Regions from separate parts of the Lactobacillus sp. XV13L genome, predicted to be linked through region 2. Evidence: predicted binding sites of a transcription regulator. Region 2 holds the regulator's gene; each other region holds the start of a gene.

Region 1 (10,137 bases), on a different contig from region 2:
CTTGCCCTTGGACAAGGCGGGCCAACTGGATGCCAGTGAACCGTTCAGTCAGGATCCCCAGTTTAAGGATACTTTGGGTGAAATTGAACTGATTAAGGAAGCGGGCAACGCCTTTGACGAGGAAAAGATTGCCCAGGGCGAGCAGACGCCGGTCTTCTTCGGGTCGGCGCTGACCAACTTTGGCGTTGAGACTTTTTTGCAGAGCTTTGTCAAATTGGCGCCCGCACCTGCAGCACACACGGTTAATGATGCGGAAGTGCTCGCCCCCGATGACGCAGACTTCTCAGGCTTTGTTTTTAAAATTCAGGCTAACATGAACCCCCACCACCGTGACCGCATTGCCTTTGTGCGGGTCGGCAGCGGCGAGTTTAAGAGGGGCTTGGATGTTACCCTGGCCCGGACCGGCAAGCCGATCCGGCTGAATAATGCTACCGAATTTATGTCGAGTGAGCGTGTCCAGGTGACCGATGCGGTTGCCGGTGACATTGTTGGCCTGTATGACACCGGCAACTTTCAGATTGGCGACAGTATTTATGCCGGCAAGCGCAAGATTGTCTATCCGCCGCTGCCGGAATTTACGCCGGAATTGTTTGTCCGGGTCAGCGCTAAGAACGTAATGAAGCAGAAGTCCTTCCACAAGGGGATGACCCAGCTGGTGCAGGAGGGCGCAATTCAGCTTTACCGCAACTACCAAACTGATGAATATATCTTGGGAGCCGTGGGGCAGCTGCAATTTGAGGTGTTCAAGTTCCGCATGCAGAACGAATACAATTCCGATGTGGAAATGACCAGTATCGGTCACCGGGTTGCCCGCTGGATTGATCCCGCACAGCTCGATTTGGCCATGTCCAACAGTCGCAACTTGCTAGTCAAGGATCGTTACGATCAGCCGCTGTTCTTGTTTGAGAATCAATTTGCTGAACGCTTTTTCCAGGACAAGTACCCCGACGTCAAGCTAACCGAAAAATTATAATCTACAAAAAATGCTGGCAATCGCTGCCAGCATTTTTGCTACTTGTCAATATGAATCTCGATGACGTGTTGACTCTTGTCAACGGTTAGCGTATACGACGGATTCTTTTCTTTAATTAAGCGCTCAATGACGAAATCAGTCTCTTCCTTGCGGACGCGCCGGTTGTGGTTTTCCAAGACAATGCCAATGGCCTCATCGCTTTCGGTGTAGATCACGGAGGTGTTGCCCAGGGAATAAACCTTGACGTAATTGACTCTGGTGGAATTTAGCTGATTGTGAACTAGATCCCTATAACTGTTGGTTACATCTATCAAATGCATGGATTTCACCCGTTTCTTCTAGTAGTTCTTTATAATTAGTATACCGCTATTTTTAAATATTTTCTTTAGCAAAAACAGTCTTAACTGAAAATATTGGTAAGATGTAGAAGTTTTCGCTGAGCTTGAACTAGTTTGAACTTTCTCCACCAGCAGGTGTCGCAGCTTCCTCTGCTTCAGTGATGACTATCTGGTTAGCGTTCACACTGACCAGGAGGTTCTTTGCATCCAGGTGATCCAGCTTAAAGTCGGCCACCTTGTCTTCAACCTCTTCTTGAATCGTTCGCCGCAGCGGACGCGCACCCATATCCGGATTAAAGCCTTCTTCGACCAACTTTTTCTTGGCTTGGCTGGTAACCGTGATTTGCAGTCCCTGCGTCTTGACCATGTCGTTGACTTCGTCCAGCATTAGGTTGACGATCTTAAGCAGGTCGTCCTTAGACAATTCATTGAACTCAATGACGTCGTCTAGCCGGTTCAAAAATTCGGGCTTAAAGAATTGGCTCATCGAATTTCTAGCGGAGTCGGGTTTGTCCTCTGCATTCTCGACGTTGAAGCCGACGCTGGTGTTCTTCATTCCCTGACCGGCATTTGACGTCATGATAATGATGGTATCCTTGAAGGAAACCGTGCGCCCCTGCGAATCGGTCAAGCGCCCGTCATCCAGAATCTGCAGGAAGAGGTTCATAACCGATGGATCGGCTTTTTCAATCTCGTCAAGCAGAATCAGGCTGTACGGGTTGCGCCGAACGCGTTCGGTGAGCTGGCCGGCTTCTTCGTAGCCGACGTAGCCCGGAGCCGACCCAATCAGCTTGGAGACCGAATACGATTCCATGTACTCAGACATATCGAAGCGAATCAGCGCATTTTCCGAACCAAACATTTGCTTGGCCAGCTGCTTGGCGAGTTCGGTCTTGCCCACGCCGGTGGGACCAACGAAGAGGAAGGAGCCAATAGGCCGACCGGTCTTGTTGAAGCCGATGCGGTTGCGCCGAATGGCCCGGGCCACCTTGTCAACGGCCTTGTCCTGGCCAATGACGTGCGCCTTAAGGTTGGGGGCGAGATTTTGCAGCTGGTTTTCTTCCTGCTTTTGCAAATCGCCCACCGGAATTCCCGTTTTTTCTTCAACAATCTTGTTCATAATCTTGGCGCTAATCACGGGTGACTTATCGGGATCAACCTTCTGGTCCTTCATCTTATTGTACTTTTCAATCTGGTCACGGTAATAAGCGGCCTTTTCATAGTCCTCATTTTTGAGTGATTCCTGTTTAAGCTGTTGGGCCGCGTCAATCCGTTCCTTCATTTTTTCCTTATCGACGAAGGGAATCGTCAGGTTCATGCGCGAGCCGGCTTCATCGAGCAGGTCGATCGCCTTATCTGGCAAAAAGCGGTCCTGAATGTAGCGCTCAGACAGCTCTGCGGCTGCCTTGATTGCGTCATCCGTGTAGTGCACGTGGTGGTAGCTCTCGTAGCGCTTTTGGATCCCTTGGAGAATCCGGATCGTTTCGTTAACCGATGGTTCCTTAACGTCAACGGGCTGGAAGCGACGGGCGAGTGCCGAATCTTTTTCAATCTCACGGTACTCCTTGAGCGTCGTTGCACCAACTAATTGCAGGTCGCCGCGGGCGAGTGCGGGCTTGATAATGTTGCCGGCGTCCATGCCGCCCTCGGCATTGCCCGCACCAACAATCTCGTGAATTTCATCGATAAAGAGAATAATCTCCTTGTGGTTCTGCAACTCCTGAATCAGCTGCTGCATCCGTTGTTCAAACTGACCGCGAATGCCGGTGCCCTGTACCAGTGAAACCACGTTAAGCGAGATGATTCGCTTGTCCTGCAGCTTTGCGGGCACGGAACCGTCAACTATCTGCTGGGCCAACCCCTCAACGACGGCGGTTTTGCCCACGCCGGCTTCACCGATCAGCACGGGGTTGTTTTTCGTTCTTCTATTTAAAATTTCGATCACGCGCGCAATTTCCTTATCGCGCCCAATGACCGGGTCGATTTTGCCCTTTTTGGCAAGTGCGGTCAGGTCTGTACCGTACTGGCTAAGCAGCGAACGACCACCGCCATTGGCACCGTTCGGGGGCGTGGTACCCTGACCGCTACTCATTTGCGGTTCACCGGAGTTGCCACTTGCGCTGCCGTTAAAGCTGTTGAAGAGGTCATTAAAGTCGCCAAAGAATCCACCATTGTCACTGCTCATGTTAATATTTCCCTGTTGTTTTAGTTGTTGATAACACTGTCCACATAAATTAATTTCACGGCTTTGGCCATTGACCTTAGCGAAAAGGTGAATGGAAGCTGGCCGTTTTTGACAATTTTGACAAAGCATGTAAATACCGCCTTTCATTTCAAGTTATGTCCACTAAATTATATAATTAGCACTCTAGATAATCAAGTGCTAAGTACTGGAAAACTTATTTTTAGTAAGTATAAAATATGGTAAAATGACCTGAGCAAAACCAGAAAATTTGCTGAAGGAAGATTTAGTGTGTTTTAGTTTAAAAGAAATGGTGGTATATTTGGATTACCAAATAATTCTTGAGCAGTTGGCAAGTGGTGCGCTTGATCATTATGAAGTGGAACCGGGGAAAGCTTTTGCATTCCAAGCAGCCTTGAGATCTTTTGGCAAAAGACAGAACATAACCGGTAAAGCCCTGCGTGGCGGAAAAATAGTTTATACTAAGTCAAAGAGTGAACTTTAGTGATGTAAACTGTTACATTTTTGTTGTTTAATTCACAAAAAAATGATAATCTAATACACGAATAGGTAGATTTTACCGGTTTGATTTTTTCAATTCAAAGGAGATATTATAATGGAAAAACGCGATTTTCATGTTATTGCAGAAACAGGTATTCATGCTCGTCCGGCTACATTGTTAGTACAGGCCGCTTCAAAGTTTGGTTCAGATATCAACCTGGAATACAACGGCAAGTCTGTTAACTTGAAGTCAATCATGGGCGTGATGTCGCTTGGCGTGGGCAAGAATGCCGATGTGACAATCAGTGCCGAAGGCGACGACGAAAAAGATGCAATCGCAACTATTTCTGACACAATGAAAAAAGAGGGTTTGGCAGAATAATGACCAAGACATTAAAAGGAATTGCTGCAAGCGATGGTATTGCTGTAGCACCAGCCTATCTCTTGGTTGAACCGGATCTTTCGTTCTCAAAGACTACTGTCAGCGACGTTGATGGCGAACTAGCTCGTTACAAAGACGCAGTTGCAGTTTCAACAACTGAAGTTGAAAAAATTCGTGATGATGCGAAAAAGAGTTTAGGTGAAGACGAAGCCCAGGTCTTTGAAGCCCATTTGATGATTTTGAATGACCCTGAATTTACCGGGGCGATTGAAACCGCAATTAAGGATCAAAAGGTCAACAGTGAAGCGGCGCTTGACGAGACGGCGCAGAAATTCATCAGCATTTTTGAGGGCATGACCGATAATGCGTACATGCAGCAGCGTGCGGCCGACGTGCGCGATGTCTCAAAGCGGATTATGGCCCACCTCTTAGGCAAGGAATTGCCTAATCCAGCTGCTATTGACCATGAGGTTATCGTCGTTGCCCACGACTTAACCCCGAGTGATACCGCGCAGTTAAACAAAAAGTTTGTTAGGGGCTTTGTCACCGATATCGGCGGCCGGACAGCCCACTCGGCCATTATGGCCCGTTCGCTCGAATTGCCAGCCGTTGTGGGGACCGATTCGATCACCACGGACGTTGAAAACGGCCAGACGCTGGTTGTTGACGGGCTGAACGGTGATGCGGTTGTTGAACCAAGCGCCGACCAGATCGCTGCATACAAGCAAAAGAGTGCGGCTTTCTTAAAGCAGAAGGCTGAATGGGAAAAACTGAAGAATGAACCATCAGTGACCGCTGACGGCAAGAAGTTCACGATTGCGGCAAACATTGGTACGCCCAATGATATGGAAGGCGTACATGCAAACGGTGCCGAGGCCGTTGGTCTGTACAGAACCGAATTCCTGTATATGGACTCCAAGGACTTTCCGAGTGAAGATGATCAATTCAATGCTTATAAAGAAGTCATTGAGGGCATGCATGGCAAGCAGGTAATCATCAGAACAATGGACATTGGTGGCGACAAGCACCTGGATTACTGGGACCTGCCGGAAGAAATGAACCCATTCTTGGGTGTGCGGGCAATCAGATTGTCATTGCAAAATGAACAGATTTTCCGGACGCAGCTGCGTGCACTTTTGCGGGCTTCGGCATATGGTAGCCTCGGGATTATGTTCCCGATGATTGGCACGCTGGCCGAATTGCGCAAGGCCAAGGCCATTTTGAGCGAAGAAAAAGACAAATTGACTGCAAAGGGCACAAAGGTTGGTCAAGACCTGCAAGTGGGCATGATGATTGAAGTTCCAGCGGCGGCGGTTTTAGCCGATCAATTTGCCAAGGAAGTTGACTTTTTCTCAATCGGCACCAATGATTTGATTCAGTACACAATGGCGGCTGACCGTGGCAATGATAATGTTTCTTACCTTTATCAACCGGCTAACCCCGCAATTTTGCGCTTAATCAAGCACACGATTGATGCAGCCCACGAAAATGGCATTTGGTGTGGCATGTGTGGGGAGGCTGCTGGCGATAGCACCATGTTCCCGATTCTGCTGTCAATGGGACTCGACGAGTACTCAATGAGTGCAACCTCAATTTTGCGCATTAGAAGCTTGATGAAGAGTCTTAACACCGCTGACATTAAGGAATTAGCCAACCAGGCTTGTTTTATTTCCGAAACGGCAGAGGAAAATGAGCAGCTCGTTAAGGACTTAATGGCAAAAGTAAACAAGTAACCAAGAAAAAGACACATTAATGAAAATTGATGTGCCTTTTTTAATGTTTATTTTAAAATACTACTTACAAAAAAGAAGTAATGTGCTATAATGTTTCTGGTAAGGAATAGTATCGTTCAAAGGAGCGTGAATATATGGTAAATTTATATGTATCTCCGAGTTGTACCTCATGCCGCAAGGCCAAGGCGTGGCTGAAGAAGCACGATATTTCTTTTCGGGAAAGGAATATTTTTTCAGAGCCACTTACCAAGGCGGAACTTATCCAAATTCTGCGGATGACTGAGAATGGCACGGAAGAAATTATTTCAACGCGTTCGAGAGCATTTCAACAACTAAAAATTAACCTTGATGATCTATCAATCGATCAACTGCTTGGCTTGGTTGAGAAAAATCCAAGTCTTTTAAGACGACCAATTATTATGGACGATCGACGCCTCCAGGTTGGTTATAATGAAGACGAAATCAGGCGGTTCTTGCCGCGTAAGGTTCGCCGGCTTGAGCTTGAAGAAATGCAGAAAACTGCAGACCTGTAATTAAGAATTTTGCGGAAAAAGCGTTGGTTTTTAGACTAACGCTTTTATTTTATGGGCAAAATAGGCTACAATAGTTGAAAGGATCCAATGGAGGTGAGAACTCGTGCAAGTAGATCACATTAATGAAAATACTATTCGGGTACGAATAGATAAAAATGAACTGGCAAGGCGTGGCTTGAAGGTCTTAGACCTGCTGGGCGACAGGGATAAGATTCAGCATTTTTTCTATTCAATTTTGGATGAAGTTGACACTGACCACTCATTTAGTCAGGATGCGCCCGTTACTTTCCAGGTGATGCCCAATAATGGCGGGTTGGACCTGCTCATTACCAAGGTGCCAAAAAAGGACCGCGATGACCTGTCCCAGCTGATTGATAGCGCCACGGGTGAGCCCCAGATGGGCCCGGGCAAAAATGACCTGCGCAGGTCGTTTCTGGACTTGGAGGCCGATGATGACGACGCGCAAGAAGAATCGGCTGGGGCGGATGAAGACGATGCGATCAAGGCCAAGATGGAAAAGTCGCTCAAGAAGTTCCAGAAGGAGCAGGCGTACTGCTTTGATGATATTGACCGTGTGACAGAACTGGCCGACAGCTTGCGGGTAAGCGACCTTTCTTCAAGCCTTTACTTCGAGCGGGGAAAATTCTACCTGGATTTGGACTTTCAGGATGAAAACTACGTGGAACTCAAGCCCGATGACGCATGGGCAATTGCCACCGAATATGGCCTTAAGGTTAAAAGAAGCGAGATGGCGCGGGTCAAAACGACCGGCAAGTGCCTGATTGCGCATGACGCCTTGGAACAGTTGCGCAACTATTTTACTAAAACGAAGCACTGATGCTCTAATAAAGGACAAGGTAAAACTTGTCCTTTTTGCGTACTTAATTAAGGGGTGGCGATTATGTACGCGGCACTGTTGAACAATAAGCTGGTAGCGGCGAAAGTAGCGGCCAAATTGCTGGAAAAAGGGACCATCCGGGTGCAGGAGCAGCTGTTCTATTGTCCCCGCTGCGGGCAAAAGGTGCAACTCGTGATTAAGGCCGCTACGGCCTACTTTAAACACGCAGCACGGGTTAATAACTCGGTTAGCGAAAAAGAAGAACATGCCCGCAGCAAAAAATTCCTGCAGTCTGCGCTGCGTGGGGCACATTTTGATGCCTGTCTTGAGGTTTCACTAGCAGGCGGGCGACTGCGTGCCGATGTCCTGGCAAGCCCGCAGCTGGCCTTTGAGGTGCAGTGTGCGCCGCTTGGCAGCGCTGAGTTCAGCCACCGTCATGCCCTGTATCATAAGATTGGCGTCAGGGACATCTGGGTAGTAGGGCGCCGGCACTACCTGCAGCGCAGCATCAAAAAAACACAACTCATTTTCTTTCGCGAAAACAGGTTGTGGCGTGATTATTATTTAGAAATCAATCCCTATAGAGAAGTGCTGACCCTCAAGTATAACGTCAAGCTTGCACCGCTGTCGGAGACCGTCCATTGCCAAGCGGCGATTTTTGCGTTGAACGCGGCTGGATTAGCGCGTCTGTGGCACTTTCGCCCGGTGCTTAAAGACTACCGCGTGGATCCCGGCGTGCAGAGGCGTTACCTGCAGCAGCAAGTGGTGCAAAAGAGTATTAAGGGAATGTGCATCGCGGCTAAATTATACGAGAACCAGATGACAATCGCCGACCTGCCCGCGTGGGTGTTTAGCCGGCTGCGCCGGGTTCATTCATGCGACAATGCTTCTTTTTACCTTAAATCAGGCGCAGGTGGGTGCTAGGGTAGTACTCCTCTTGCTCCTCCAGGCAACTCCCGTTTTGTAGCAGCGTGATCAATTTGTCGTGTGCCACGATGCCCTCCAGAAGGATGCCGTTGTAGTTGCCGCTTTCGTTGAAGATGATGGTGGTGGGGAAGTTGTGGACGCTGAATTTTTGTGCCAGGTTCTTGTCCAGCTGGATCGAATCCTCGATGTAGCCGCTAATGGCGGGGCTGGTGATCCGGTCGTAGTCGAGGTTGAGCTTGTTTGCGATTTTCTTCGGCAGGTCTGCGGAATACCGGTTGAAATTCTGGTTGAGTGCCCGCTGCATGTTCACTAGGAATGCGCGGGCTTTTTTGTTGCCGTATTCGAACTTGATGGCGTGGTAATTGCGCAGGGCCTGGTAAGATGCCAACGTGTATTCCGAGACGCTGCTGATGTGCTGTCTGGCCCGCTTGCGCCGCATGATGTCATCCTTGATAACCTTCGCATTGGTAATGGGAACGAAGTGGAAACAGGTATTGATATTGAGTTCATCGATTGCTTCTTTAACTAAAACTTCTGCATCGTAGCAATATGTGCCAATGGGATTAACAAAGAGAAAAATCTCAAACATAGTCAGACTCCTCCGTACTGATTAAGTGGCTGTGTATTTTTTGAATGGCCGGTTGAACTAGGGGAAATACACTTAACGTATTCACATTTTAGCACGGTGATTGAAAGCGCGCGCAATTTTTGCCTGGTTGGTGTTGGCGGCGTTTTGGGTAAAACCGTAGTCCTGCTTTAACTGGCTTAAAACACCCTTGATTAAGGCTAGTTGCGAATTCTCAATCTCGAGTTCAAAGTCTTCGTAGCCATCGGGGTAAACGGTATCATCAAGCGTCAGCTCGCAGCCGTGCGGCCCCCTGAGAAGGCTGCGGTGGGTCTTGGAATAGGTTTGCAAGCGCAGACTTATAGCAGGACCAAAATGCGCGTTGAGGTAGCTGCCGACGGTGCCGTGAAAATTAAAATCAGGGTGCGTTTGGGCTTGGTCGACCAAGTGCCGGGCCGCGGCAAGCGTCAGGGCGTCATTGATCTCGATCGCCTCGTGGTAGTTGGCCTGGACGGGACTGGTATTTGGCACCTTCAGCGTCTGTTCGCCGTGGTCGGCGAAGAGCCGAATGCGGCAGCTCACGTTGGCCTCTTTAAGGAGGCCGCTGTCCGTATCAAAGTAGTAGTTGACCTGGTCAAAGCTGCTCTTGGACGCAAAGCCCGCAAGCACTTTGCGGTAGATATCCTGAGGCAAGACAACCTTGGCCTCAATTTCGGTGTTTTCAGACATAAAGCAATCATTCCTTTCCAACTTGCGCAAAAATTCAAAAAACAGACCCAGTTTCATTTAAGTACTACATGAAAGATTTTAGCGGTCCGCCCTTGTGCGCTAGCGCTAGCAATTTAGCCTTCAAGCATAGTATCTATCATTTTCGGTCAAGATTAGTAAAATAGTCAAAATTTTAGCTTATGAAAGCATAAAAATAACGCGCAAAAGAAGTCCTATACAGGGGCTTATTGAAAGCAAGATGGCGCATTCACGCCACGGCATGCGCCGAGCGTGTCAACTAGTTTATCATAATCTTAAGGTAGTGATTAAGGATGGGTGCGCAAAATTGCTTGCGGTGCTAAAAGGCCCTTGGCGCCAGTCAATTAGCCAGCATTGGCAAAAAAGCGTTCCGCTTCTTGCAAACGGTTGCTCCGCAAAATTGCTCGCACGTTTTTTG
Region 2 (10,137 bases):
CTGAATAGCTCTCCGTCCTGCAGAATGGGCGTAATATCGCGAAAAATGATGCCCTCATTAGGAAAATTTTCGACACTTGCAATGTGTTCCTCAAAATCGTTTGCCATAAGAAGAAAAAACCTCCAAAACTTCAATTGCTTTCTAAAGCTTCTTTGACTTAATTATTCTAACAGACTTTTACCTTAAAAGCATTAACCACCCAGCAATTAATGCCGTTTTAATTGCTGTTCGACGTAGGCCAGCAGCTTGGTGCTGGACGCATGTCGCAGCGCCTGCACAAAGTGAATTTGCGAGCGGGCTGCCTTAAAGTAGCGCGATGAGGCAAGCGGCTGCTTTACGGGGTTAGAAACGCCAAAAATCTTCCCCTGTTCCACCTTAATGAATTTTAATTCAAAGAAGACGCGCATAATAAAGAGCAGACTATTGTAATCCATCCCCAAAAAGGCGGCCACCGGGCGGTAGTCCTCGATTGCTAGTCCCCTATGCAGGTAAACGTACCGTAAAACCTTGGCAAACTGGGACTGGGCCGGCAGACTTTGAACGGGCAGCCGGTCAATCAGAAAACGCAGGTAGAGCTGCCGGTATCCATTCTGCAGGGCCAGATCAAGTTCCCGCTGGTTACGCGGCACGTCAAGCAAAACTGCTACTTCATCGTTGCCATCATATTCGCTAACCAGCGCGATTTTTTCCGGGTCAACCCCAAACGTGTTGACGGCCCGTGACCGGTTTTTGTCATCGAACAACAGGTACGTGTCCGCAAACCCCATTACGTACTTCTCTTGGCGCAAATCAACGACAGGCACTGAAGCACTGGCTTGCGGCGCTGCAAAAATCATCCCTTGCATCATGCCCTGCAGCTTGACCCGTCCCTGGTAACGGTTCTCCTCCAGGTGCACGAACAGCTGGTCAATATATGGCAGAAGCGCCTTAGTCAGGTACTTCTTATTGAAGCCAACAACAGCAAGACTGTCATTGCCTTTAGTAATCGTCAACTTAATATGGTTCTTGTCTTTGCCCATGTAGAAGCAGCTGCTGACCTGCGGGTGGGTAATGCTAAAGACGGGCTGCTCATTATCCGTGCCAAAGGGCCCGACCTGCTTGATTGCAGCGGTTGTATCAAGCCCTATATCAGCAAACGGCAGCTCGGCGTCATAGTGCTTTGTTACCCTGCCGTGCGAACCGTGGTAACTGGCTTCAAAGGCTGCCCTAAACGCATCGATCTTATCTTCTTTCATCGAGAGGCCGCAGGCAAAATCGTGGCCGCCAAACTTTAGCAAGAAATCTTCCTTCAGGGGATTAAGGGCATTGAAGAGGTTGAACCCGGGAACAGAACGGCCCGATCCCTTGACAATGCCCGCATCATTCCTGGTTAAGACCACAACCGGCTTATGAACCTGTTCTGCAACCCTGTTGGCCACCAGCCCCAGGACGCCTTCGTGAAAAGTCGGATCGTAGATTACCAGCGTTTTTTTAGCTTGCCAGTCGTTAGCCTTAATTTGCCTCAGACTGGCCTCGTTGACCTCCTTGGTGAGCTCTTTACGTTTCTCGTTAAGCTGTTCAACCTCATCGGCGATCTTCTGCGCCCTTTCTTCATCGTCACACAGAAGCAGCTCGACCACTAGCTGCGCATTGGCAAGACGGCCGACTGCATTCATCCGCGGTGCAATATCGAAGCCAATGTCGGTCTCATTGATCTGGCCCATGGTCAGCCCCGCGTTCTTGATTAAAGCGCGCAGGCCGGGGCGTTCGGTCTGATTAAGCATTGCAAGGCCCCGCTTAACGATGACGTGCCCCTCGCCCGAAACCTTGACCATATCCCCAATGGTGCCAATCATTGCTAGTTCAAGCAGCTCGGGCATCGGGTCCTGCATCAGCTGCCGACAAATCGTGAAGGCTACGCCCGCGCCGCAATAATCGTCAAAGGGGTACTTCTGCCCCGGATAATTGCTGTGCACAAGCGCATAACTGTCGGGAACCTCTTCTTGAATCTTATGGTGGTCGGTAATGATTGTGTCCACGCCTTGGCCATTAGCATAAGCAACCTCCTTAACACCCGTAACGCCGTTATCGACGGTGATAATCAGCCCGGTCCCGTCGGCCACGATGCGCTTATAGGCCTCCATATTGGGGCCGTAACCGTCACGGAAGCGGTCCGGAATAAAGTAATGCACATCCGCGCCTAAAATGCCCAGGGTCTCAACCATAATCGTCGTGGCCGTGATTCCATCGGCATCGTAGTCACCGTAGACGGTGATTTTTTCGCCGTTGTCAATCGCCTTGTTGATCCGTTCTACCGCCTTGGCCATGTCATGCATCAGCAAGGGGTCCGCCAGGTCATTTTCCGTGGCATTGAACCAGAAGTCGAGCTTTTCATGAGTATCAATCCCGCGCAAAGAAAACAACTTAGCCGCAAGCGGGCTAAGTTGGTATTCAGCGGCCAGTTCGGGTGCTAGCGCACTGCTAGTGCGCTTTTTCCATTCAATCATCTAATAGTTAAAACCCTTTTCTAAACTTTGCAGCTTCAAAATAACATCCCCTAGTTCGCATTGAGGTCATCATCGTTCATCTTCAAAACGGCCATGAAAGCATCCTGTGGAACTTCGACGCGACCGACCGCCTTCATCCTTTTTTTGCCCCGTTTCTGCTTTTCAAGCAGCTTTGCGCGCCGGTCGGGGTCCCCCGTATGAATCTTCCACGTAACGTCCTTGCGGTAGGGTTTGACCGTTGCCCGCGAAATAATTTTGGCCCCAATTGCGCCTTGAATGTCGACCTCGAAGTTCTGCCGCGGTATCAGCTTCTTGAGCATCGACGTCATTTGCCGTGCGCGTTTCTGCGCCTCATCGCGGTGGGCAATGAAGCTTAGGGCATCGATTGCCTGCTTGTTCAAGAGGATATCGATTTTGACCAGGTCGGTCGCACGGTAGCCGGTAATCTCGTAGTCAAGCGATGCGTAGCCCTTGGTCGAGGACTTGAGGTCATCGAAAAAGTCATAGATGATTTCGGCCAGTGGCATGTCATAAATGACGTTAACGCGGTACTTGTCCAGGTAATCCATCGTGACAAACTCGCCGCGCTTACGCTGGCACAGTTCCATCACCGGACCAACGAAGTCGTTTGGAACCATCACCTCGGCCTTGACGTAAGGCTCTTGGACCTCCTTGTACTCGCCCGCCGTGGGCAGGTCAGACGGATTATCGATTACATTGGTCGAGCCGTCGTTCATGATCGCATGGTAGTCAACTGACGGTGCCGTCATAATCAGGTCAAGGTCAAATTCCTGCTCCAAGCGCTCCTGAACCACGTCCATGTGCAGCAGTCCCAAAAAACCGCAGCGGAAGCCAAAGCCCAGGGCCGTTGACGTCTCCGGTTCAAACTCCAGTGCAGCGTCGTTCAGCTGCAATTTTTGCAGGGCTTCTTTCAAATCATCGTACTTGGAATTATCGACCGGATACATCCCCGAGTATACCATCGGTGGAATCTGACGGTAGCCCGGCAGCGGCTCAGCCGTCGGATTCGCAGCCGCAGTAATCGTGTCACCGACCCGCGTTTCCCGCACAGACTTGATGTTGGCCGTAACGTAGCCCACGTCTCCGGCAATGAGGATATCCTTTTTCACCGTTTGCGGGCTCAGAACGCCAACCTCGGTTACCTCGTAGTCCTTGCCCGTGTTCATGATGCGAATGCGGTCACCGGGCCTAACCGTGCCGTCTTCGATCCGCACGGACAGAACAACCCCGCGGTAGTCATCGTACTTGGAATCAAAGATCAGGGCCTTCAGGGGCGCCTCCAGGTCGCCGCGTGGTGCCGGCACGTTTTTGACGATGTATTCCAGCAGTTCGGCAATGCCCTGGCCCGTCTTGCCGGAAACCTCTGCCGCGTCCGTGGCGTCTATTCCCAGCATCTCCGTAATTTCTTCCTTGGCTTTCTCCGGGTCCGCCGACGGCAGGTCAATCTTGTTGATTACGGGCAGGATCTCCAGGTCGTTGTCAATCGCTAAATAAGTGTTGGCCAGTGTTTGGGCCTGAACGCCCTGCGAAGCATCAACCACCAGGAGCGCGCCCTCACAGGCCGCAAGCGAACGTGAAACCTCGTAGGAAAAATCCACGTGTCCCGGCGTGTCGATCAGGTGAAAAATGTAATCCTCGCCATCCTGGGCATGGTACTTGATCTCAACCGAGTTCATCTTGATCGTGATCCCGCGCTGACGCTCAAGCGGCATGTCATCCAGCATTTGGTTCTTGAGCTGGCGTTCCGAAACCGTATCGGTCAGTTCCAGAATCCGGTCGGCAATCGTCGACTTGCCGTGGTCAATGTGGGCCACGATGGAAAAGTTGCGGATATGTTTTTGGTAGTCTTGTAGTTTTTTAATGTCCATAAATTATTTGCACCCTCTGCTAATTACCTTCCATTATAACAAACTCACATCATGGATAAAATTAAATTGGCTGTTTCTTATCGTTCTCACCCAAGCGCTTATCCAAAAAAAGAACTAGCTCCGAATAATTGTTAAGAGCTAGTTCTTTTGCTTAATTACTGCAGCTTTTCCTTCAGTCGTTCAAAGAAACCCTTTTCCTGCGGCGAAATCGAACCGCCACCGGCCTTGACAAAGTCGACCAGGGCTTTCTTTTGCTCCTCGTTGATGGACTTCGGTATCTGGACGTCAACGGTTGTTATCTGGTCGCCAGAGCCGTTGCCACGTATATAGGGTACGCCCTCGCCGTGCAGGGTAAACTTCTTGTTGGGCTGGGTGCCGGCGGGGATCTTCAGCTTCTGCTCGCCGTGCACCGTCTTAACCATGATTTCATCCCCCAGCGTGGCCTGGGCAAAGGAGATCGGCACAGTAGTATAGATCGTTGTCCCGCTGCGCTCAAAGTCTTTTGATGGCTTGATGCGATAACTAATATACAAGTCACCGTAAGGACCACCATTCTTGCCGGCCTCGCCCTGACCCTCGTAGCGCAGCTGCTGACCGTTATCAATACCAGCTGGGATATTAACCTCGATCGTGTTCTTGCCTTGAACTACGCCGTCGCCGTGACAGGTCTGGCACGGGTGTTCAATGATGACGCCGCGACCATGACACTTATCACAGACGGTTTGCCGGCGCACAACGCCAATCAGCGACTGCTGGGTAATCGTCATGTAGCCCGTGCCGTTGCACTTGTCACAAGTGATTGGGTGCGTGCCCTTTTCGGCACCGTTGCCGCCACACGTCGGACAGGTTTCGCTGCGCGTATATGAAATCTGGGTTTTTTTGCCGTTAATGGCATCCATAAATTCAATTGTCAAGGTATAGTCAAGGTCCTGCCCGCGCGTTGGGGCAGTTGGATTAGCCCGGCGCTGTGCGCTGCCTGCTGCACCACCGAAGAAGTCGTTGAAGATGTCGCCGAAGTCGCCGAAACCGCCAAAATCGCTATAGCCCTGGCCGCCTCCGCCAAAGCCCTGGCCGTTAACACCGGCTGCACCAAATTGGTCATACTGGGCCCGTTTCTTTTGGTCATGGAGCACTTCATAGGCCTCATTGATTTTTTTGTACTTTTCTTCAGCACCCGGTTCATGGTTGATGTCTGGGTGGTATTTTTTTGCTAATTTACGGTAAGCAGAGTTAATTTCTTTATCACTGGCATTGCGATCAACACCGAGCACACCATAATAATCTTCCTGTGCCATCTAAAAGCTCCTTACTTTCCAAAAGAAAAGAACTACTTTGCGGCAGTTCTTTTCTGATTTATTCAATTATAAACCTATTGCTTATCTGGGTCTACCTTATGGAACTCACCGTCGCCAGCCGCACCATTGTTTGCATCGCCGCCTTCGGTGCCCGGTTTCTGGGGACCTGCCTGCGGTCCGCCTTGACCCTGGGCACCTTGAGCGCCACCATTTGCCTGGTATAGCTTGACGGCTAGGTCCTGGGCAACCTTAGACAATTCATCCTTCTTGGTCTTCATTTCGTCCAAGTTGTTGTCCTTTTGCGCCTTCTTCAAAGCGTCAAGGGCTTCTTGAACCTTCTTGGTATCATCTTCCGATACCTTGCCCTTAACGTCCTTGAGCGTTTTTTCCGTGGAGAAGATTAACTGGTCAACTTCATTGCGCAAGTCGACTTCTTCCTTCTTCTTCTTGTCCTCTTCGGCGTGTTCTTCGGCCTCTTTTTGCATCTTCTGAATTTCTTCATCAGACAAACCGGATGAACTCTTGATCGTGATCTTCTGTTCCTTGCCTGTCCCCATGTCCTTGGCAGAAACGTTGACGATACCGTTCTTATCAATATCGAAGGTAACCTGAATTTGCGGGACGCCGCGTGGAGCAGCAGGAATATCCGTCAGTTCAAAGCGGCCCAGCGTCTTGTCGTCCGCTGCCATTGGGCGTTCACCCTGCAAAACGTGCACGTCAACGGCGGGCTGGTTGTCGGCCGCGGTCGAGAAGATTTGACTCTTAGAGGTTGGAATGGTCGTGTTCTTTTCGATTAACTTGGTGAAGACGCCGCCCATGGTTTCAATCCCCAGGGAAAGGGGCGTAACATCGAGCAGAACAACGTCTTTAACGTCGCCGGAGATAACGCCGCCCTGGATTGCCGCACCCAACGCAACGGCTTCATCAGGGTTGATTGAGTGGTCAGGCTCCTTGCCAGCCCACTTCTTAACCGCTTCTTGCACCGCTGGAATACGGGTTGAACCACCATTTAAAATCACCTTGTCAATGTCATTAACGGTGAGGTCGGCATCTTTTAGCGCATTGTCAAATGGAATCTTGGTCTTGTCGACTAAGTCAGCCGTCAATTCTTCAAACTTGGCCCGCGTTAAGTCTGCTTCTAGGTGCAGCGGTCCTGCTTCGCCAGCAGAAATAAACGGAAGCGAAATATGAGTCGACGACACGCCAGACAAGTCCTTCTTGGCCTTTTCAGCGGCATCCTTCAACCGCTGCATTGCCATCTTGTCCTTGGATAAATCAACGCTGTTTTCATCCTTGAAGTTCTTGACCAGCCAGGCAATAATCTTGTCATCAAAGTCATCACCGCCAAGGTGCGTATCACCGTTGGTAGATAAAACTTGGAAGACCCCATCGCCCAACTGCAAAACAGAAACATCGAAGGTGCCGCCGCCGAGGTCATAGACCAGAACTTTTTCATCTTCGGCATCCTTGTCAAGACCATAGGCCAGTGAAGAAGCAGTCGGCTCGTTGATGATCCGTTTAACTTCCAGGCCCGCAATCTTGCCGGCATCCTTGGTGGCCTGACGTTGCGCATCGTTGAAGTAAGCGGGAACCGTAATTACTGCCTCAGTGACCTTTTCGCCCAGGTAGTCCTCAGCAAATTTCTTGATGTACTGCAGGATCATCGCTGAAATTTCTTGCGGCGTGTAGGTCTTATCACCAAACTTAACCTTGTAATCGGTCTCGCCCATGTGGCGCTTGATTGATGAAATCGTGTTCGGATTAGTGATTGCTTGCCGCTTGGCAACTTCACCAACCTGAATTTCGCCATCTTTAAAAGCAACTACTGACGGAGTAGTCCGATTTCCTTCCGGATTGGTAATAATTTTAGGTTCTTTTCCTTCCAGAACAGCAACTGCTGAGTTGGTAGTTCCGAGGTCAATTCCGATAACTTTTGACATTGTTTAACTTCCTTTCACTTACTGTGCAACAACGACCATTGCTGGTCTTAAAGTGCGATCCTTATAACGGTAGCCCTTTTGCAGGACCTGGACAACGTGATCCTTTTGATCATCATTCTCAGCCCCAACCGTTTGCACGGCCTGGTGCAGCGTCGGATCAAACTTGACGCCTTCCGCTTCAATCTCGCTGATTCCGTGGTCCTTCATGGCTTTGACAAGTGCGTCGAGCGTCATCTGAACCCCCTTCTTGAGCTGCTTTGAGGCTTCGTCATCGACCTTAGTGGCCAGTGCGCGCTCCAAGTTGTCCATTGCGGGCAAAATATCCTTTGCCAAAGACTGCGATTCATACTTGATCAGCTGCGCGCGTTCATTGTTATAACGGTTTTGCATATTTTGCATCTCAGCTTGACTGCGCAGGAACTTGTCTTCGAGGTCCCGGTTGTCAGCCTGTAGTGCAACCAGCTTAGCGGCAGAGTCTTCTTTCTGAGCCCCTGCGTCTTTCAGCTTGCCGGAATTTGCTCCGGCAGCTGATTCATTTTTGCCTGCATCTTTTTTCTTGGATGCCGCTTCAGAAGATTCGGTTTTATCCTTCTTTAGTTTTTTTTCTTTAGGAAATTTTTCCTTACTCACGGCTAACCTCCTTTATTTAAACCGACCGTAATACTCCAGCAGCTTCTTGGCCAATTCGTTTCTGAAATATTCCAGAAGGCCAATCACCTGCGAATACGGCATATTGTTCGGGCCGAGCAGCGCGATCACGCCCTTGCCGTGCGAGCCAACGCTGTATTCTGCCGTTAGCAGACTGTAATCCTTCAGCAAGTCATTGGACAATTCCGAACCCAGGCTAACCTGAACTGGATAATGGCCGATGCTTGTGCCGCTAGGTTGGTCCATTAAACTTGAGATCAAGTCGTTGTGGTCAATCAGTTCATACAGCGACCGCAGGCTCGCGACGTCGCTCATTGAAGCGGTATTCAATAGGTTGAGCTGTCCGTCAACGTACATCTGCTCGCTGGCAGCATCGTTAATCACGTCCTCAACCAGATCAAGCAGCTCGCCCGCGTGATGACTGCTGAGCTTCTTGCCCAGGCCGCGGTTAAGCAGTGCCGGCGTTACCTTGCTGAGCGTTTTGCCCACCAACTCGTCGTTAATCATTCGGACAGCCTTCTCAACCTCATCGCCGTGAACGTTGTGCGGCAGACTGTAGACCTGGTTATGGACATTGCCGTCACTTGTCACCAGAATCGCCATAATCTGCCGGCTAAACAGCGGGACAATGCGGAAGCCCGTGATGGTCAAGTTGCTGCTTTCCGGTCCCTCCGCAAAGGCCGTATAGTTGGTCAAGTCTGACAGAATCTTGGCTGCCTCCTGCACAATTTCATTTACCTGGTGAAACGGCTGGTCTAGCTGGTTCACGATTCGCTGGTAGACGGATGACGGAATCTGTAGGGGTTCAACCAGGTTATCGAGGTAATAGCGGTAACCGTCCGTTGACGGCACGCGCCCACTCGACAAGTGGGTCTTCTCAATCAGTCCCTTGTCTTCCAAAACAGCCATCTCATTGCGGACGGTTGCGCTTGAAACCTTAATCGGCAACTGCTTCATCACGGTCTTGGAGCCGACTGGATCATTGGTCTGCGTAAAATCATTAATAATTGTTTTTAAAATTAGTTCTTGACGTTCGGTCAACATAAGTATCGCCCTCACTTTTAGCACTCATTGCTGTTAGGTGCTAACAACTATTATGATACTAGTATTTAGCAGAATGTCAAGTCGAGTGCTAATTTTTTTGCAATAAAATTAACCCGCGCTGCACATAAAAAACTATTTCTGCCGGGCAAAGTAGTCCTTGATCTCGGCCTCGTCCTGCGCCATCCGTTTTTTTAATTCAGCCAGGCCCGCAAACTTAATCTCGCCGCGGGTATACTTATACCACTTGATAATCATTTCTTGATCGTATGCCTCTTCATCAAAGCCAAAGAGGTTTGATTCAATGTAGATTTTTTTGCCATTGTGAATGGTAACGTTGTAGCCCACGCTGGTCATCGAGTCGTACCACCTGCCGCCAATCTTGGTTCTCGTGGCGTAAACCCCGACCTTGGGCACGACCTTGTTCTCGCTCCAGACCAGATTTGCGGTCGGATAGCCCAACTTGTGGCCGTTGCGCAAGCCGTGCCCGACGGTGCCCGACATCACGTAGGGTTCACCCAGAAGTTCTGCCGCCAGCGCCATGTTGCCCGCACTAATTGCCTTTTTAATTTCGGTCGAACCGATTTTCTGCCCCTCATAAGACTGTTTCGGAACATCAATAATCTTAAAGCGGCCGCGGGCAAAGCGCGGAAAGTTGGTCATGTTGGCAACGTCCCGCGGTCCGTACGTATAGTCAAAGCCCGCCACAACGGTGTCTGCGTGGAGCTTGATGATGATCTCATCGACAAATTCCTGCGCGGTCAGCCTGCTGAAACGGTCGTTAAAGTGCATCACCAGCAGGTAGTCTACCCCCAGCGCACGCATTTTGTAGGCCTTT
Region 3 (10,137 bases), on a different contig from region 2:
TACTGGTTCTACTAGGCTTGATTCTGCCGGCTATTAAGCACCGCCAGGATGCCAAATTCGTATCATAGTATCTAAAGATTAATTAAGCCGCCTTGCAAAGGGCGGTTTTTGCTGTGTAATAATGCTAAACTATAGTTAAGCAAAGGAGATGACATTGTGGTAGATTATCTTAATGCAGCCGAAGATTTGCTGCACACCCACCATCTGAAAGTCACAAAACCCCGATTGAAGATTCTTTCTTACCTGATGACACACCACAATCACCCCACCGCTGCGACTATCCTTGAAGCAATCAGTGATGGAAAACGCCAGCCGACATACCGCGCAACCGTTTATAACACGCTTAACAAGCTGGTTGAAGCCGGTGTGGTGGTTGAAATCAAGAATGGCGATGAATCCCTGCACTACGACTACTTTGTCAAGCCTCACTTTCACATTATCTGTACTAGTTGTGGCAAGATTGCGGATGTCTTCTACCCCGACTTTAGTGCGGTTGAAGCGCGCATGCGCATGGAGGCCGAAAAGCAGACCGGTTACGTCGCATCCACAAGTCACCTGGAGATTTACGGGCTCTGTCCCGATTGCCAGAAAAAAAGCGCAGAGCAAAAAAACAAGAGCTGAGAAGCTCTTGTTTTTGCATTACTAATGCTTGATTACTTGATTTTTGCGCTGGCCAGCAGCTCTGCACGCTGGGCCAAGTTAACGTATAACTTGCCGCCACTGACCGACATGCCTTCGATCTCCCGACCGGTGTCGAATGAATAAGTATCCTTCAGCGTGCCGTCACGGCCGATCTTAAAGATCAGGTCGTTGAAGGCCAGGTAGAAGTTCTTGTTCTTGGTGTCGTAAGTGAAGCCTTGAACCGGCGCATTGTTATTGACAAAGTTGCCGTCGGTCTTGCCCACCAATTTTGGATACCAGTTGTCGCCGGTACGGGTTAGCTGCCAGTATTCGTAGCAGTTGTTATCGGTGTCGTGGTAGACGGCATACATCTCCTTATCGGAAACGATCACGCCGTTTTGGAAGTAGCGCGGGTTGGTCTCGTCGCCGACCCAGGTCTTGAACGTCCAAATCTTGTTGATCTGCAGGTCACTCTTGCGGATCTGAACCAATTCCATTGAATCAGTCGTTTGCTTCAGCGTGTTGTCGTTGTTCAAAATGTAGACGTAGTCGTCGCTGGCGCCCAGTGCCTGGCCGTGGCCAATCGGAATGTACGGGCTGACCTTGATGTTCGCAGCAAACTTGTTGAAATCCTTCTGCGACATGTCAAGCATGAGCTGGGCATCGAACGGGTTGGTAATCTTGCTCATGTCATAGCCCACAATGTGGCCGGAGGTCAGGTTCGTGTGACTGAGCAGACTCGTGTAAGCCCAGTTGTTTGATACCGTCACGCCTTCTGGAATGTGACCGACCCGGTTGATGTTGTCATCGCTAGGATCCTTTACGCTGAGCAGAACCGGCTGGTACAATCTTGTCTTCAAGGTCAAGTTGCCACTGGTTAAGGTGTGCTTTTCCGTTTCGGGAGTGTACTCGGTTGGGCTAATGTAGTTGATGGATGAACCGTAGTGGGTCTTCCACGTCTGGTGGTCGCTAGTTCCCGGTCTGGCCGTGATGGTGTTTACCGCATTCTGGTCGGCAATCCCTTCGGTCGTGCTCTTTCTTACCGTAATCTTGACCACTGCCTTGGCATCGCCATAGGTATACTTAATCTTGTAGGTCTTAGGCTTTGAGCAGTCGATATTTTCTTTTGAAACCTTGACCTGTTCATCCTGACTGTCAATCACCGTGCCCATAAAGTTGGTAACGTAAGAGATAGCATCACGGGTGGGAAAGGTGTAGTTTTCATTGCGCACCAGTGAGATGGTCTTGGGCACTGCGATTTGGTTTCTCGCAAAAAACTTCTCGTTGACGTAGCCAACCTGACGGCCATTAACGTAAATGCGCCAGTAGCGCTGCTTCTTGGTCTCAATCAGTTGGTCTGACTGGATGTGGCTGTACTGGAAGTTGATCCCATCGGCCACTTTCTTGTGCACCTTGCCGTTGGTAACGCTCTTCCACACCTTGTAGTTCTTGTTGCCAGCCACCTTGGTCATCATCGCGTAGCCGGTAACGACCTGCTTAGGCTTCTTTTTCTTAGGCATAGGCTGATCACTAGCATCATCCTGCCCCCCGTTATCAGCCGCTTCGTTGTCCGTTGCACCAGGCTTGTTTGCATCGGTCTTGCCGCTGTCACCCGTCTTGTTAGCGGGTGCCGCGTTTGCAGGCTGATTCGTGCTGTCCTGCCCCTGTGGCTGAGTGTTGTCTGAATCTGCCGCAACCGGTGTCGCCGATAGCTTGGCTGAAATCAGCAGGCCACCCAGCAGTGTCATCGAAATCGTCGCAAATTTTTTAAAACGCTTCAAAACATTTCCTCCAAATCAAAATTCTATATTGCTATTATATAATACGGATGCTGTAACAAAGAATACAAAATCAATACACTTTCATTGACAGCCTTTAGCGTAAGTGCTTTAATTAGCACTGTACTTATTAGAGTGCTAATTAAAAGAGAAACATAAATTTAGGAGGTAAAATATGCTTGTACCTACAGTTATTGAACAAACTGCCCGTGGCGAACGCGCTTATGACATTTATTCCCGGTTGTTGAAGGACCGCATTATCATGCTTAGTGGCGAAATCAACGATAATATGGCCAACTCAATCATTGCACAGCTGCTGTTCCTTGATGCTCAGGATAACACCAAGGACATTTCGCTTTACATTAATTCACCGGGTGGCGTGATCACTTCCGGTCTGGGCATAATGGACACCATGAACTTTATCAAGTCCGACGTCTCCACGATTGCTATTGGCATGGCTGCTTCAATGGCATCCATTCTTTTGACCAGTGGTGCCAAGGGCAAACGCTTTGCCCTGCCGAACTCCACCGTCTTGATTCACCAGCCGCTTGGTGGCGCGCAGGGCCAGCAAACCGACATTCAGATTGCAGCTAACGAAATCCTGAAGAACCGGGAAAAGATTAATGAAATCCTGCATGACACGACCGGTCAACCGCTGAAGAAGATTCAAAAAGACACTGAACGCGACAATTACATGACCGCCCAGGAAGCCAAGGACTACGGCCTAATTGACGAGATCATGGTCAACCAGAAGAAATAACCAAGCAGATTTAATCAGAATAAGGGTCTGGGAAATAAGTTTTTCCCAGACCCTTTTATGCGGTTAATAAAAAAAGGTGGCGTGCTATCAGCGCACCCAGCCACCTAAAAGGTTTATGCCAATCTCAGAATCTAAATACAATAAAATTTCTATCCTTTGCTTTGCCTCTTATTCTGAAAATTGGCCTGATAAATCAGGCAGTCAAACAGAATTATCAAACCGATGTTTAACAACAGGATAAAGAAGATCAGCAGCGGGTGGTTCTGCTGCTTGTCCGTCCAGTTCATTAAGCATTGCAACTCAAAACTGATTGCTGGGCCCTGCATGATCAAGCAGTAAATCAGGTCGTTGCCGATTTGTTCAAGCAGCGTATTCCCCTCTATAACGATCCAGGTTGTGGCTATTATCGATATCAGGTAGCCGTTGACTGCCCATATTAAAAAGACGTAAGGCTCTCGATTAAATAAGGATATCCATATTGGACTTATTAAGATCAGGACGGCTCTTATTATTTTGTTTTTCATTTGTTTTACCCTTTAAATTTTGCTTTTCTAACCAAGAAAGCGTAATTTCGGGGCATAACCCTTGCCGGTAGCCTGAAAAAAGCGCTTTTCCTCGGCTATACAGCACAAAAGCCGAAATACCCTTAATCTTGCCATCCTTTTCGAATGCTATCATCCGCGCTTTGAGTTAAAATGGCGCGTGGCAATATCATTGAGCATCATTTGCCGCTTTTATCACGCCCGCAGAAATCACTGCCGGCTGAATAATCGCGACTGCAAGCATTGACCACAATGAATTGCGCCCTTTTAAAACATAACTATTTCATGATAGAATAATTCAACTATTGCTAGTTAAATTAAATTATAAATTATTTATTATTAATTGTAAACATTATTTATTATTATTTTTTAATTTTTTGTTTTTATTCATCGGTAGTCGGCTTCTATTAATATCAAGCACAACAAACACGTCTTCATCAAATAGTTTTGCCAGTGCACAATTAAGCTAGGGGGAGTAATCCTGAAAAAAAGCAGTATTTTGCTAAGTCTAGTCATATTATTTTTTCCAATTAAGATCTGAAGCTTGAATCGACTACCATAATTTTTTTGTGACCCTGTGCTAATTATCTTGGCCACGTGGCGACCACTGTAGACTTCTTTAATTAGCCTAAGCGCCTGTGATTTTTGTTCGACGGTAACTTTAACCATAATAAAACCGCTAGATGGCTTGGAATCCAATCTAGCGGGTTTACTTCACCGATTGATTTAATTGTAGAACTATTATTATGACTTTGATTAAAAAGAGGCTAAACAGTGATATTATCACGAATACGTTTAGCCTCTTTTATTTTTGAATATGTAATTACTCTTGCTTTTTAATCAATCATGCCGTTAGTACTTTTCCCTCGTGATTGATACTGGTCTATAATTCCTAATTTCTTGAAAATTGTCTGTTTATAAGCAATTTCAGCATTCCATTCTACAGTCTCTAAAACTTCTGCGGCAGCATGCAAATCCGTTTCGGTAATCAAAATCCCGTGGCTATTGAGCAAAAAAATATTCTCCTTAGCATCATCGCCTAATTTAACCAGTTCATCGTGAACTAAATCTGCTAATTCTTTGCTACATGCTTCCCGATATGGTAAACATTTGATTTTTCCTAATGGAATATTAAATGATGTAATCTCTGTTAGATTAGGCATATCCTGTCCCATAGTAGCCCAAAACATGCTTTTAGGTGCATGCGAATGATAAACAACTTGAATACCACTATTTGCTTTATATGCACCTATATGCATATTTATTTCACGGGTCAATCGACCTTCTCCCGCTAACTTTTTACCGGTTTCCATATCAATAACAAGAATTTGCGAAGCACTTAATCTTGAGAACCACGCTTCTGACATAAACGTTGGCGTCATCAATAGATAATCATGATTTGCATAATATGTTTGTCCATCATAAGAAAAAGTTTCATCTGGAGTAATCTTGATTGAAATATTGCCGCCAGCAACATTAGTCATTTGGCGATTGAACATTTCTCGTGCTACTTCAGCAATGTCTTTTCTTTCATTTTCAAATGGCAATCTTTCTTTTGTAATATTATAGTTCTCTATCATTTTATTTTATCCTTTTCTATTTCTTTTTAATTGTTTACTTTTAGCACGTGCTTTTTGATATCTAATTTCCCTTTGTTGATTATACTTTGCAAAAATAACTGGATCTCCGTATTTTGCAATAAACAGACCAAATAAAGTTACACTTATACAACCCAAAATATTTTCTGTTACTATTGCTTGAATTGTCAGAATTACATTGATGAACAGCGCAAATGACCACCAAATTTTTGAATAAGCCTTAGAAAGGGAAGTTTTGTTTTTCATGTAAACACTTTCCTTCATAATCAGCCATTAAAATTGCTAAAATCTGTATTATCAATATCAGACAAATTGAATTTTCTTTTAAATTGGACATCTGACTTTCTTTTATGCACATTGGCAAAGTCTAGTCCGTCAATATTAGAAATTGTCCAACTATTATTTACCGGTTCTGCACTGTTCGATGAATCAAGCACAATACTTTCATCAACTAAATTCAGATTAGTGGCATAACGTTTACTTGGTAACGCTACTTTGTTTTGATCTTTATATAGCCAAATGAAAATTAGAAGCCAAACCAGTGCCGCAACAATGGCCCACCACTTACCATTAAAAGCCTGCGCAAAAAACAATCTAAAATCTGGTCCTTCAAAAGTTGACCAAGAGAGTTGCTGACCAGCACTCACATGAACTGCTCCCGTAGACTTCGCTAAATTAGTTATAACAGGCGCAAAATACGTAGCGCCATATAAGAACAATGGTGTAGTTATAATTCCCAAGGTAAGCATCCGCCACAAGTTAGCGCCAGTTAAGAGAAGCGCAGCAACTACGAATGATAAATTAATAATTCCTGCAAATGGCAAAACGGTATTTCCAGGTAAAAACATTGCCATAATTAACATAACGGGTACAAGAATAATAACAGTAACCCATAGCTCATTACGACCTGCAAGAATTGGCCAATCTAATCCAATGAAAACTTGACGACCCTTGAAATGCTTTTTCATCATATCGTTCATAGCACTCGCAATAGGATTCAAAGCCTCCATAAATAATTTAGAAATCATAGGAAACATTGTCATCGCTGCAGCGGCTTCGATTGCCAATTTTAATGAACCAGAAACAGAATATCCCGCTCCAAAGCCTAGCAAGACCCCAATAATTGCACCCATAACTGAATTATCTGCGAAAATACCAATTTTCTTTTGAATAGCATTAGCGTCCGCTGGCTTATTCATAATTGGAATGAAATCTAATAACTTATTCAGTGGCATTAAAACTACTGCAAATAATGTTATAAAGTGCGGAACAGTCACTCCAGGAATCCCGGTCATGTCCTCAATATGCCTTTGCCACATATCACCAGCTTTGAGCTCTAGAACAATTTGAATACCTGCAACAATAAATCCGTAAAATGCGTTATGTGTAAAATATAGCACAACAACATAGGTGAATATTTTATTCCAAACATTCCACATATCAACGTTCAATGTTTTCGTCCAGTTAAAAGTTAACATAACGAAATTAATTAATAGTAAAAATGGAAAGAATAGAAATGCGGCCTTGTATGACCACGTAATAGCTGCTACTCCTGGCCATCCCTGATCAATTGCGTTTAAACTCAAATGCAACATTTTTGACATGGCTTTAGCTGCAGGCGAAATTGAATCCGTCATGTAGTTGACAACCAACGTCATTCCACTAAAGGCAACACCCAAAGTTAAAGACGCCTTTACAGCCTTGCTTAACTTTAATCGTGCAATTATTGAAATTATGAACATAATCAAGGGTACAAAAACAGCAGCACCCAAATTTAAAACATAATTAACAATATTTTTTAGTATTTCCATTTGCATTCATCGCCTTTCTTTTAAGCCAGACTTTTCAAAGACATCATTGCATTAACAAGTTCCAAATATGTTTTGTCACCTTTGGATCCCGTTAAGATATCGACACCATTTATTTCAGGTATACCTTCTTTTTGACAAATACCATGAATTTCCGGAGTTGGTTTTGCCAGCCAAACATAGATATCGTAGTTTGATAAAACACTTGCCAATTGCTTAAAGTCTGTAGCCTCGACTTCTACCCCTCTAACTTGGTGCTCTTCCAAAAATGATTTCACAGAGCCAACGACTGTTTCACTAGTAGCAATTCCACTTCCACATGCAACGACAATTTTTAACATGATAATCTCCTTCAAAATCTATCAACTAAATACTTATATACTTTGGCTGGTTCATCTAGCCTTTTAAAGCCATCAACAAAATTTTTATCATTCATTAATTGCATAAACCGTTGCAGCAATTTAACCTGCAATTCTTGTTTTTCTTTAACAATTCCCAAAAAGAAGAAATTTCTGGTACTCATCTCCTCGTCAGTGCCCATCTGTTTCATAACAATTTCTTTTTTAGTTTTTACAACCGCAATAAAAGCTTTGTTAACATTTTCTGGATTTGCATGTGGCAAAGCTATGGGAAGATATTGCGTTTCTAATCCCGTAGGAAACTCATCCTCCCTTTTGCACAGAGCATCAAAATAGCTCGATTTCGTTACTCCAGATTCAGTAAGTTTCCGTGCAATTGTTTGATATAAATCATCTCTATCTGTAGCATCAACTCCTTCAAAAATTAATTCTTTTGTAAACAAGTCGGCATATTCACTCATCTTTTCCTCCTTTGTTCATTTGTTTGAACTTTTATGAACTTTTATTTTACACATAATATTATAAAACGCTTTCAATAGATTAGCAATAGTATTTATTTTTTATTGCAAAAATAAATAGTTCAAAAAAATTCAATCAAATAAGATATATAATATTTTTTTGCATGATAACTTGCTATTTAAATTTATTTAGTCGCTGTAAACGCTATAATTAAACATATCCAAACGAAAAAAAGAGAACCAATAAGGTTCACTCTCAGAAATTTAGGAGGAGTAATTTTGAATATATCTAAGGCCGATCGACTACAGAAAATAATTGAAATTTTAGCTCACAACAAGAGAATTAGTACTAATGTTCTACAAAAAGAACTTGGAATAAGCATTTCTACTTTACGAAGGGACCTTATTAGCCTCCAGGCCACTAATACAGTTCAGCGCACCCATGGATACGTTAGCTTGCTAGAAAATTCTAACGTTGAAATAGCATATGCAACTAGAAAAAGTGAAAATGTTACGATTAAAAACAAACTTTGTAAATATGCTGCAGAATTAATTACTGATGGTGCTGCAATTTTTCTTGACGGTTCGTCAACATTAACTTTTCTACCAAAATATTTTGCAGGAAAGAAAAATATTCATGTAATTACTAACAACATTAACATTGTTGACGAGGTTACGCAGCTTAAAAACATTGACTTATCAGTACTAGGGGGCCAAGTTTCCTACCGTTCTAACTCCATTCTAGGACCCAAAGCAATTGATGATTTAAATCATAATTATCGCCCAAATTTAACTTTTCTTTCATGTAGTTCCATTGACAGCAGAGGAATTTATATGGCTGATGAAAACCAAACTTTCATGAAAAGAGCTGCTATTAATCGTGCACAAAAAACTATTTTCTTGATTGATCACAGTAAATTTGGCAAAAACGACTATATCCTGCTTTCTGACTTTGAATCAGATAAAATTCAAACCATTATTACCGATAAAGTCCCCGCAAAAGACATAGTTAGAAGCATCGCCCATAGCGGAATTGAACTGATTGTTGCCTCAAGCCACTAAAAAAAGAACCCTTCACCAGTGAAGGATTCTTTTTTATTCGCCCAGGCTCTTGGCCAATTCATGCAGCTTCTGAAACCGGTGGTTGGCTCCCGACTTGGAAATGGGACCATCCGGCACCTGCTCGGCCACTTCTTTCAGCGACAATTCGGGGTTGGCAAGACGCAGACGGGCCAGACCCTGCAACTTTTCGGGAATATTGTCCAGGCCGATTTTGCGCTCAATCAGCTCAATGTCCTCAACCTGCTTGGCGGCCGCCGTTGCCGTCTTCTTGAGGTTGGCCGTGTCACAATTGACGAGGCGGTTGACCGAGTTGCGCATGTCGCGCATGATGCGCAGGTCTTCGAAGGCCAGCATGGCATTCAGGGCGCCGACAATGTGGAGAAAGTCGCCGATTTTTTCGGCTTCCTTAACGTAAACGATGTAGCCCCGCCGGCGCTTAGTGCTCTTGGCATTCAGGTTAAAGTAATGATTCATCAATTCAAGCAGGTCATCGTTGTGGTCTTCGTAAGCCGAATAAACCTCAAGGTGATAGCGGCTCGTTGCGGGGTTATTGACGCTGCCGCTGGCCAGAAAAGCACCGCGCAAGTACGACATCGCCCCCTCGCGTGATGCGGTAATCCGCTTGGGAATCCTGGTAATGAGACCCGCGGACGGCGACAGTATTTCCAGGTTGGCCAATACTTCGCGCACGTGCGTCTGCAAACGTACCAGGTACTGGTTGTTCTTCTTCAGCTTCATCTTGCGCGACACGATTAGGAGCGGCTCAATCCGGTACGCGCTCTTGATCAGTGAGAAGATGCGCCGCGCAATCGCCGGGTTTTCGGTCGTGATATCCAGACTGAACTGGTGATCATGGTAGTTAAGCACGCCGTTCATACGCAGAAAGGCGGCCAGTTCCGCCTTGGCGTGCTCGGAATGAATCGGCAGCGCCGTAAGTTCCTTCTTCACCCCGCTAGCATAGCTTGCCATATCCGCTATTCCTTTCTGCGTGCCATCGCGGCGAAGGCCAGGTTGATAACCTCGCGCGCCACTTTTTTGCCGTCATGGAACACTAGTCCGCTGCGCTGATCAATGAAGTCGTCGGTGATCACGCGGCAGCCCTCTGCGCGCAAACCCGCGAAATCATTCTTAACCGGCTCCATGTACGCATC

The links. The regulator HrcA, encoded in region 2, represses chaperone genes, less so after heat shock. The targets are predictions, from matches to a motif close to TTAGCACTCNNNNNNNNNGAGTGCTAA.
Region 1: AC2JF6_RS03000 (ATP-dependent Clp protease ATP-binding subunit) is a predicted target of HrcA. The motif match lies at 3,672-3,698, and genes of this name have one in related genera.
Region 3: clpP (ATP-dependent Clp endopeptidase proteolytic subunit ClpP) is a predicted target of HrcA. The motif match lies at 2,515-2,541, and genes of this name have one in related genera.

Annotation. Positions count from the first base shown of each region.
Region 1 is NZ_JBWXGD010000003.1:44,948-55,084, forward strand. It holds gene AC2JF6_RS02990 (peptide chain release factor 3) at 1-973, shown strand, start outside; gene AC2JF6_RS02995 (DUF1827 family protein) at 1,012-1,293, opposite strand; gene AC2JF6_RS03000 (ATP-dependent Clp protease ATP-binding subunit) at 1,421-3,625, opposite strand; gene ykzS (protein YkzS) at 3,816-3,998, shown strand; gene AC2JF6_RS03010 (phosphocarrier protein HPr) at 4,110-4,376, shown strand; gene ptsP (phosphoenolpyruvate--protein phosphotransferase) at 4,376-6,109, shown strand; gene spx (transcriptional regulator Spx) at 6,244-6,642, shown strand; gene AC2JF6_RS03025 (adaptor protein MecA) at 6,746-7,480, shown strand; gene AC2JF6_RS03030 (competence protein CoiA family protein) at 7,544-8,404, shown strand; gene AC2JF6_RS03035 (DsbA family protein) at 8,379-8,996, opposite strand; gene AC2JF6_RS03040 (CYTH domain-containing protein) at 9,078-9,701, opposite strand.
Region 2 is NZ_JBWXGD010000001.1:242,570-252,706, forward strand. It holds gene AC2JF6_RS01140 (adenine phosphoribosyltransferase) at 1-107, opposite strand, end outside; gene recJ (single-stranded-DNA-specific exonuclease RecJ) at 207-2,483, opposite strand; gene lepA (translation elongation factor 4) at 2,537-4,375, opposite strand; gene dnaJ (molecular chaperone DnaJ) at 4,531-5,670, opposite strand; gene dnaK (molecular chaperone DnaK) at 5,745-7,610, opposite strand; gene grpE (nucleotide exchange factor GrpE) at 7,629-8,240, opposite strand; gene hrcA (heat-inducible transcriptional repressor HrcA) at 8,253-9,302, opposite strand; gene ribF (riboflavin biosynthesis protein RibF) at 9,435-10,137, opposite strand, start outside.
Region 3 is NZ_JBWXGD010000003.1:99,912-110,048, reverse strand. It holds gene AC2JF6_RS03295 (APC family permease) at 1-68, shown strand, start outside; gene AC2JF6_RS03290 (Fur family transcriptional regulator) at 157-621, shown strand; gene AC2JF6_RS03285 (SH3-like domain-containing protein) at 654-2,402, opposite strand; gene clpP (ATP-dependent Clp endopeptidase proteolytic subunit ClpP) at 2,575-3,159, shown strand; gene AC2JF6_RS03275 (hypothetical protein) at 3,309-3,683, opposite strand; gene AC2JF6_RS03270 (class II aldolase/adducin family protein) at 4,538-5,281, opposite strand; gene AC2JF6_RS03265 (hypothetical protein) at 5,288-5,545, opposite strand; gene AC2JF6_RS03260 (PTS galactitol transporter subunit IIC) at 5,566-7,110, opposite strand; gene AC2JF6_RS03255 (PTS sugar transporter subunit IIB) at 7,131-7,448, opposite strand; gene AC2JF6_RS03250 (PTS sugar transporter subunit IIA) at 7,460-7,927, opposite strand; gene AC2JF6_RS03245 (DeoR/GlpR family DNA-binding transcription regulator) at 8,204-8,986, shown strand; gene whiA (DNA-binding protein WhiA) at 9,020-9,955, opposite strand; gene AC2JF6_RS03235 (gluconeogenesis factor YvcK family protein) at 9,961-10,137, opposite strand, start outside.